Regions from separate parts of the Thermanaerosceptrum fracticalcis genome, predicted to be linked through region 2. Evidence: riboswitches for the same ligand, from Rfam matches in the RefSeq annotation. Region 2 holds a riboswitch; the other holds the start of a gene.

Region 1 (4,429 bases), 650 kb from region 2:
GGCGGCCAGGGCTGGTGAACACGGCAGGGGCTTTGCCGTAGTGGCGGAAGAAGTGCGTAAACTGGCTGAACAATCCGGCCAGTCGGCCCAGGAAATAGCCGCTTTGATTACGGGCATCCAAAAAGGTGTGGAGGAGGCCATAGTGGTTATGGAGCGGGGCGCTAACGAAGTAAATGCCGGCACCCAGAGCATCGAAATCAGCGGCAAGTCCTTCAAGGAGATAATGAAATCAATTGACCATCTGAAGGCAGCAATGAGCGAGGTTGGTTTGTCTGCACAGCAGATTTATCAAAAAAGCAATGAGGTACAAAAGAGCATTGCTGTAACCATTCAAGAGTTTGAGAATACGGCCGCTCATACAGAGGAAGTCTCCGCTACTGCTGAAGAACAGGCAGCGGCCATGGAACAAATGATAGCTTCCACCTCCACGCTCAGCAACCTGGCGGAAGAGCTGAAGTCTTCGGTCCGCAAATTTAAAATATAGAAAAAAACAAAGAACCCAGAAGCTAGATGGCTTCTGGGTTCTTTACTTTATTATTCGTTATCTTTGTCTCATTATATCAGCATAGCTGATATTGCGGGTGTGTATGGTATGGGACCAGGACACCCGGGTTTTGCTGAAGAAACTAATGAACACGATAGGTATCCAGCTGTAGACAAAGGCGGGATAATGGAAGAATACCCATTTAACGATGCGCTTGGGCAGATTATCGAGCCAAATGACTAAGAAGGGGTAGATAATCTGCAATGTGCTCACAAGTTCCCATAAGAGGGGAGGCCAGATGTATTTAAAGATAGAGGTGTAGATGTCTACAAAGAAACTATCGATGAGACCCAGGACAGAAAAAATACCCATGCATATGACGAGAAGTGGCTGGAGAATTACCATGGCGGCATCGAGGAGGACGAGGTCTCTCTTTTTTATTCCTTCTTTAATAAACTCTAAACTGTAAGTACGGAATAATTCTACGTGACCTAAGGCCCAACGCTTCCGCTGGTTCCATGCTTGTTTGAAGGTAAGCGGTTTTTCATCGTACACAACAGCCTCATGGGCCCAGGTGGTCTTATGACCCAGGAGCAGGGCTTTTAAACTGAATTCCAGGTCCTCTGTCAGGGAGGTTGCTCCCCAACCGATTTCTTTCAAGACATCGACAGAAATGGCCATACCCGTGCCACCGAGGTAATTGGAGAGGCCTAAATTATATCTGGCTAACTGGAGCATCCTGTTAGCAACCCAGAAGGCCATGGCAAAAGCAGCGGATACCCAGGTATCATGGGGATTTTTTGCATCAATGTATCCCTGGACGATTTTTGCCCCATCGCAAAGCCTGTTGTTCATGTGATTAAGGAACTGTGGATCAACCAGGTTGTCCGCATCAAACACCACTACGGCGTCGTATTTTTTAGGCATATTAAAAAGTTTGGCGAAGAACCATTCCAGGGCATAGCCTTTACCCCGCAGGGTGGTGTCAAAGCGTTCAAAAACCGTGGCTCCGCGGTTTCGTGCAGCGGCGGCGGTACCATCGTTAGAATTATCAGCAATGACAAATACGTCATAAAGTTCTTTGGGATAAGTAAGAGCCATTAAGTTATCAACGAGAGGGCCGATGACCGTTTCTTCATTATGGGCCGGTACAACCAGGGCAAATCGTTTCTGGGGTGCATGTACTTTAGGTGTACGAAATTGGGCCAGGCCGGACATACCAAGTATGAAGAAATATACGGCCACCAGTGATAAGATTACCTGTGCCGGTATCATAATTACATCCAAGGGTAGAGAAAAGAGTTCATTAGTGTCCACTGGATTTCTCCTCCAAATTAAAATTCACAAACATTGTTACCACAACAATCTTACATTAGTATTAATACCCAAAGACAACCGTTTTATTAGCCAATTTTAGCCCAATTTTGCCGGGTTAAGGCAATTTGAGAAAATTACTTTCCAAAACATAGCATTACCTAATCTTAGAACAATTTACGTGGTTTTTTTCGAAAACCTAACGCTTTATTAGACGAAGAAAGCTTCTTTTTGTTCCCCAAGGTTTTTTGGGGGGCCTGCATGATTATAGCATATTTTCCAGGAAGATTACAGCTATTTTCTTATTAATACATATTGTCAATAGGTAAAATAATGTTAATATTTTCCACAAACTTTTTTCATAGACTGTATTGACAAAAAAACAAAGCCAGTGTAATCTACTATACAACTGTTGCAAAACACAACTGAATATCTCTTATCCAGAGAGGTGGAGGGACTGGCCCGATGAAACCCAGCAACGGGCCTCACGGCAAGACCGGAGGCGCTGTGCTAATTCCTGCAAGATTAATTTCTTGACAGATAAGAGCGCGAGTTAGTATATTAATTCCCTCTTTATCTGTGGTGATGAGGAGGGATTTATTTTTTTACCAGTAGAGTTTAACCAACTAGTTTACGCTTAGTTTTTTAAGAATCACACCAACATAAAACACAAGGAGGGACATGATGAAAAAACATATTTTTATTATTGCGATCATTCTATTGCTTGTTGTTGCTGTTACCGGCTGTGGCAGCAAGAAAACCACCCCCGAGGCACCCGCTAAATTGAAAGTCGGTGTTACGGCGGGTCCCCATGAACAGATTATGAATAAAGTGAAAGAACTGGCCAAGAAGGAAGGATTGGATATTGAGGTTGTGGTGTTTAATGAATATGTTCAGCCCAACATACAGCTGGCGGAAAAGGTCCTTGACCTCAACAGCTTTCAACATGGCCCTTATTTAGAGAACTTTATAAAAGAAAGAGGCCTAAAATTAGTTAAATTGGCAGATACGGTTACTTTTCCTATGGGCATTTACTCGCAAAAAATAAAAAATGTGAATGAACTGAAAGCAGGAGATAAAGTGGGTCTTCCCAATGATCCTACTAACGAAGCCAGGGCTCTGCAGCTTTTTGAGAAAGCGAATCTTATCAAATTAAAAGAGGGAGTAGGAAACAAAGCAACGGTCAGAGATATTGTGGAAAATCCTAAAAACTTAGTGTTTGTAGAATTGGAAGCTCCTATCATTTTGAGAACTCTTCCTGATTTGGCTGCTGCTGCCATTAATACTAATTTTATTATCCAGGCAGGTAAATCACCTGTACAGGATTCCATCTTCATTGAACCAAAAGATTCACCATGGGTAAATATCATTGCTGTTCGTCAGGGAGAGGAAAACAATCCATTATATCAAAAGTTCGTAAAAATTTATCGTTCTGAAGAAGTAAAACAGTTTATTAATGAAAAACTTAAAGATTCCGTGGTTCCTTCCTGGTAAACAGGAGATATGGTACTCACCCTCCCCCCTTTCCTGAACCCCTCATTTAGAATTAGCCGGGTACGGGAAAGGGGATAGGGATGGAGTAAGGGAGAGAGAAAATGATCAAGCTAACGAACTTATCTAAGACTTATAGGAATAACGGTAAAGAAGTAAAAGCTTTACAGGACATTAATCTTCACGTTCCAAAAGGCGAGATTTTCGGTGTCATTGGTTACAGTGGCGCCGGAAAAAGTTCCCTGATCCGTTGTGTCAATATGCTGGAGGTACCCGATGCAGGATCAGTTTCTGTTAATGGCGTAGAGATGACTCAATTAAAAGGACACAAGTTACGCCAGGCCCGGCGGAAAATTGGCATGATCTTCCAGCACTTTAACCTGCTGCAGTCGGCCAATGTCCTGGAAAATGTGGCCGTACCCCTCCAGCTAGGTGGGATAAAGAAACATGAAGCAGAGAAAAAGGTAAGACACCTCCTGGAGGTAGTGGGATTAAGTGAAAAAGCAGAAAGTTATCCCCAGCAGCTTTCCGGGGGACAGAAGCAAAGGGTGGCCATTGCCCGGGCTTTAGCCAGTGATATAGATATCTTGCTTTGTGATGAGGCTACTTCAGCCCTGGATCCCCAGACAACGGATTCTATCTTAGACCTCTTGCTGGATATTAATCGTAAGTTTGGCATCACCATACTCCTGATTACCCATGAGATGCACGTGATTAAAAAGATATGTGATAGGGTGGCCGTTTTGGAACAGGGGAAAATCATAGAGGAAAATAGTGTGATTAATCTATTTACTAATCCCCAGACTGAAACCACCAGGCGTTTCATTAAAAACATTATTGATGACGATTTGCCGCAAAGCATCTGGGAGAAGCTGCGCCAGGAAAAAAGAGAGCCTGGTGTGGTATTGAGGCTTACTTTTGTAGGCTGTACAACAGCCCAGCCTATGCTGGCCCAGCTGGCTAAAGAGTACACCCTGTGGCCCAATATTCTCTATGGTAATATTACCCAAGTTAAAGATCGTACTTTGGGTAGATTAATTGTGGAATTACAAGGAGACAATTCCTTTGTTCAAAAGGGAATAGGGTTTCTTCAGGAAAAAGGGGTAAAAACGGAGGTGATGGAACATGTCCGGTAGTGGC
Region 2 (4,429 bases):
TCAAAACTACACATAAAGATAGTGGCGTGTCAGAGGTAAATTGTTATTCAATCCTTTAGAGAAAAGGATTTGATGGATATCCAGGCCGCTATAGCGGAAGGAAGCGGCACAGGACTGCAAATACAACCGCCACATGCGGACAAAGCGTTCACCATACCTTTTATGTACTGTTTCCGCATTCTTTTCAAAATTTGCTGCCCAGCGGTCCAGGGTCATAGCGTAGTGGAGGCGGAGGCTCTCTACATCCAAGAGGTGAAAGTCATATTCCGGGAGCAGCCAGATTAGTTCCCTGAGGGAGGGGATGTAACCACCGGGAAAGATGTATTTCTCAATCCAGGAATTGACCGGTCCTTCTTTTAAGTGAGTAATTGTATGTAGAAGTGAGAGGCCCTGGGGAGCTAGCAATTTGTCCACTGAAGCCATATAACGCGGTAGATTGGCTCTTCCTACATGCTCTAACATCCCTATACTCACTACCTTATCAAAGGTACGACCGCTTTCCGCCAGTGTTCTGTAGTCCATGAGCTCTACTTCTACCAATTCTTCCAGGGCTAATTCCTGAATCCTGCGTTTAGTTTCCCTATATTGCTCTTCACTGAGGGTAATTCCTAAGGTCTTAACTTGATATTGCTGGGCTGCCCGGATAATTAACCAGCCCCAGCCGCTCCCGATATCCAGCAAAGTCTCTCCTGGACGGAGTTGCAGCTTTTTTAGCACATGATCGATCTTTTGTAGTTGAGCCTGGTATAAAGAGTCTTGGGGAGAGCAAAAATAGGCGCATGAATAGCTCATGGTCTCATCCAGCCATAAGGCGAAAAAGTCATTCCCCAGGTCATAATGATGCTGTACATCCATTTTCTGTTGTTGCAAGGAATTTGGTCGCTGCCACCGTAACAGTGTTTTTCTTACTCTTGGGTTCCGCTGTAGGAAAGAGTTTTTGTTTAAAAAAGCAAGCTTGAGAAATTTCTCAAGTTCTCCTTCAAATTCTATGGCCCCATCCATATAGGCTTCGCCTAAAGCCATGACCGGGTCACCAAGTACTTTTTTAGGATCTAGCGGATTGTTAAAAATAATTCTACAGGCAGGGTTACCGTTCCCATACTGTTCTGTTGTTCCGTCCCAGTAAGTTACAGCCAGGGAACCGGTAGCCACCTGACTGAGCAGCTGGTGCATCAACTGCTTTTGCATAGACGATACTCCTTTCGACATTAAAATTAACCAAGCATAATGAACTATTTATATGTTTTCCAACGATACATAAACAAATACCCAATAATTACCATGCAAATATAAAATGAAAATTACCTCGGTATAATTAAAAAGTTTACGGCAATTTTGCGGAAAATAAATGTAAAACAGCTACAGCTTAAAATACTCTTTAGCCTTATAGTCTGGTCTGTTCCCACCTGGTCCGCCGATCCTCCCATTCCTAATCCCACCAGTAGCTTTTATGTACTGGACAAAGCCAACATCTTAAGTGAAAGTACGGAACAAACCATTATACAAACCTCCGCAGAGCTAGCACGCAAGACCAAAGCCCAGATCGTGGCGGTAACGGTCAACACCTTAGAAGGATATTCCCCGGAGGATTATGCTCTGGCCATACTGAGAAAGTGGGGCATCGGCGACAAACAGTTGAATAATGACAACCTGTAAATTTGCATATTGACAATGCCTTTAACCCTCTTTATAATAATTTTCAAAACAGCATATATACTCATCCAGAGAGGTGGAGGGACTGGCCCAATGAAACCCGGCAACCTGCTTTCATGCGAGGTGCTAATTCCTGTAGGATGATTATCCTAACAGATGAGTTTTTAGTTTTTAAAAATCTCTTCCTGTTAGGAAGAGATTTTTCGTTTTTGCTGACCATATAAAATGGAGGCTAAAACTCTTATGAGTTTTGCCTCCATTTTTGGTAGATAAGAAAAAATTAGAGGAGGTCTTTACCATGAGTAAAAATCAATTAGGCTTTGATACCTTAGCCCTTCATGCCGGGCAGAAACCTGATCCCACTACAGGAGCCAGAGCAGTTCCTATTTACCAGACGACTTCTTATGTATTTAATGACGTCCAGCACGCCGCCAACCTTTTTGCCTTGAAGGAATCGGGAAATATTTACACACGAATTATGAACCCCACCCAGGATGTATTTGAACAACGGGTGGCGGCTTTGGAAGGAGGGGTTGGCGCCCTGGCCACTGCCTCGGGACAGGCCGCTATCACTTACAGTATTTTAAACATTGCCCAGGCCGGTGATGAAATTGTTTCATCTTCAACCCTCTATGGCGGGACATATACCTTGTTCTCTTCCACCTTTGCCAAACTGGGGATTAAGGTAAATTTTGTTGATCCTTCCGACCCTGAGAATTTCCGCAGGGCAGTAACAGATAAGACAAAAGCCTTCTATGCCGAGACTATCGGCAATCCCCGCAATAATATTCTAGATATCGAAAGGGTTGCCAGTATTGCCCACGAGTCAGGTGTACCCCTAATAGTGGATAATACCTTTGCCACCCCCTATTTATGCCGGCCCTTTGAGTTTGGCGCAGATATTGTAGTTCATTCCGCCACTAAATTTATTGGCGGGCATGGTACATCTATTGGGGGTGTCATTGTTGACAGCGGGAAATTCGACTGGACTAACGGTAAATTCCCTGGTTTAACTGAGCCTGATCCCAGTTATCACGGTGTTAAATATGTGGAAGCAATGGGCCCTCTTGCTTATATCATTAAGGCCCGGGTACAGCTTCTCCGTGACACCGGGGCCTGTGTCAGCCCTTTCAATGCCTTCCTTTTTCTCCAGGGTTTGGAGACCTTATCTTTAAGAGTGCAGCGACATTGTGACAATGCCCTGGTCGTTGCCCAGTTTCTACAAAATCACCCTGCTGTGGAATGGGTCAACTATCCCGGATTACTTTCTAACCCTTATCACGAGCTTGCCAAGAAATATTTAAAAAATGGTTTCGGTTCCATCTTTACCTTCGGGGTCAAAGGAGGATACGAGGCTGGAGTAAGATTTATTCAGAAATTAAAACTATTTTCTTTGCTGGCTAATGTGGGTGACGCCAAGTCGCTAGTTATTCACCCGGCCAGTACAACCCACCAGCAGTTAAGTCCCGACGAGCAGATTGCTGCGGGTGTAAACCCGGAAATGATCAGGATCTCTGTGGGGATTGAAGACATCAAAGATATCATCGCTGACTTGGAGCAGGCTTTAGCAGATTAAGGAAAACGGGGGGGAGAAAGAGCAAATGCCCATTAATATTCCTGATAATTTGCCAACGAGAGAAATCTTACAAAGTGAGAATATTTTTGTTATGAAGGAAGAACGAGCTATTCATCAGGATATCCGGCCCTTAAAAATTGCCATCTTAAATTTGATGCCTACTAAGATCGCTACTGAAACCCAGATCCTTCGCCTTCTAGGAAATTCTCCTCTTCAGGTTGACATTGTCTTGCTACACCCCCGTACCCATCAGTCCAAAAATACGCCGGAGGAACATCTGTTAAAGTTTTATAATACCTTTGAGGACATTAAACATGAAAAGTTCGACGGCATGATTATTACCGGAGCTCCTGTAGAAGATATGGCCTTTGAAGAGGTGGATTATTGGGAAGAATTAACCGCAATCATGGAATGGTCCCTGCATCATGTATATTCCACGTTCCATATCTGCTGGGGTGCACAGGCAGGACTCTTCTATCATTATGGAGTACCTAAGTATCCCTTGCCCGAAAAGATGTTTGGGGTTTTTACCCATCAGGTGAATAGGAAAAATACGATGCTTTTACGTGGTTTTGATGATGAGTTTTATGCTCCCCATTCCAGGCATACCGAAATCAGAAGGGAGGACATCCTGAAGATACCTGAATTGGAGATACTGGCAGAGTCTCCCACAGCCGGTATATATATAGTGGCTGCCAAGAATGGACGGCAAATTTTTGTCACGGGACATTCTGAATATGATCCACTGACCTTAAAAGCCGAATATGAGCGTGATGTGGCCAGAGGTCTGCCCATTGCTCTTCCCCAAAACTATTTTCCTGAAAATGACCCGACGAAGGACCCTGTTGTAAAATGGAGAAGCCATGCCAATCTTCTTTTTGCCAACTGGCTTAACTATTATGTGTACCAGGAAACTCCTTTTGATTTGCGGCAGTTGAAATAACGTTGTCCGGAGATACTATCCAGATAAAGGAGGACCAGGAAATTCACTGCCGTTGACAGTTGGTTATTCTCAAAGTATACTTACTCCAAATATAAAAGATATTCCCTCAGTCTACGGCCGGAAAGGAATTTTATTTACGCTTAAAGGAGGTATCTCCAGTGGGTGACGTAGAGAAGGTTACAAAAGAACAGCATGACGCACAGGTGTGGAAGAGGGTACTTGAAGCCGTCAAAAGTGTCCGTTATGGCAGTGTCACC

The links. A riboswitch is a leader RNA that binds a small molecule or an ion and turns the genes downstream of it on or off. The one in region 2 is predicted to bind S-adenosylmethionine.
Region 1: another riboswitch for S-adenosylmethionine. It lies ahead of BR63_RS07690 (MetQ/NlpA family ABC transporter substrate-binding protein); the one in region 2 lies ahead of BR63_RS10830 (homocysteine synthase).

What each region holds. Positions count from the first base shown of each region.
Region 1 is NZ_CP045798.1:1,469,694-1,474,122, reverse strand. It holds gene BR63_RS07700 (methyl-accepting chemotaxis protein) at 1-484, shown strand, start outside; gene BR63_RS07695 (glycosyltransferase family 2 protein) at 542-1,801, opposite strand; SAM riboswitch class I at 2,232-2,345, shown strand; gene BR63_RS07690 (MetQ/NlpA family ABC transporter substrate-binding protein) at 2,480-3,292, shown strand; gene BR63_RS07685 (methionine ABC transporter ATP-binding protein) at 3,394-4,425, shown strand; gene BR63_RS07680 (methionine ABC transporter permease) at 4,415-4,429, shown strand, end outside.
Region 2 is NZ_CP045798.1:2,114,932-2,119,360, reverse strand. It holds gene BR63_RS10840 (SAM-dependent methyltransferase) at 7-1,188, opposite strand; gene BR63_RS10835 (TPM domain-containing protein) at 1,336-1,656, shown strand; SAM riboswitch class I at 1,715-1,816, shown strand; gene BR63_RS10830 (homocysteine synthase) at 1,952-3,229, shown strand; gene metA (homoserine O-acetyltransferase MetA) at 3,255-4,172, shown strand; gene BR63_RS10820 (YezD family protein) at 4,376-4,429, shown strand, end outside.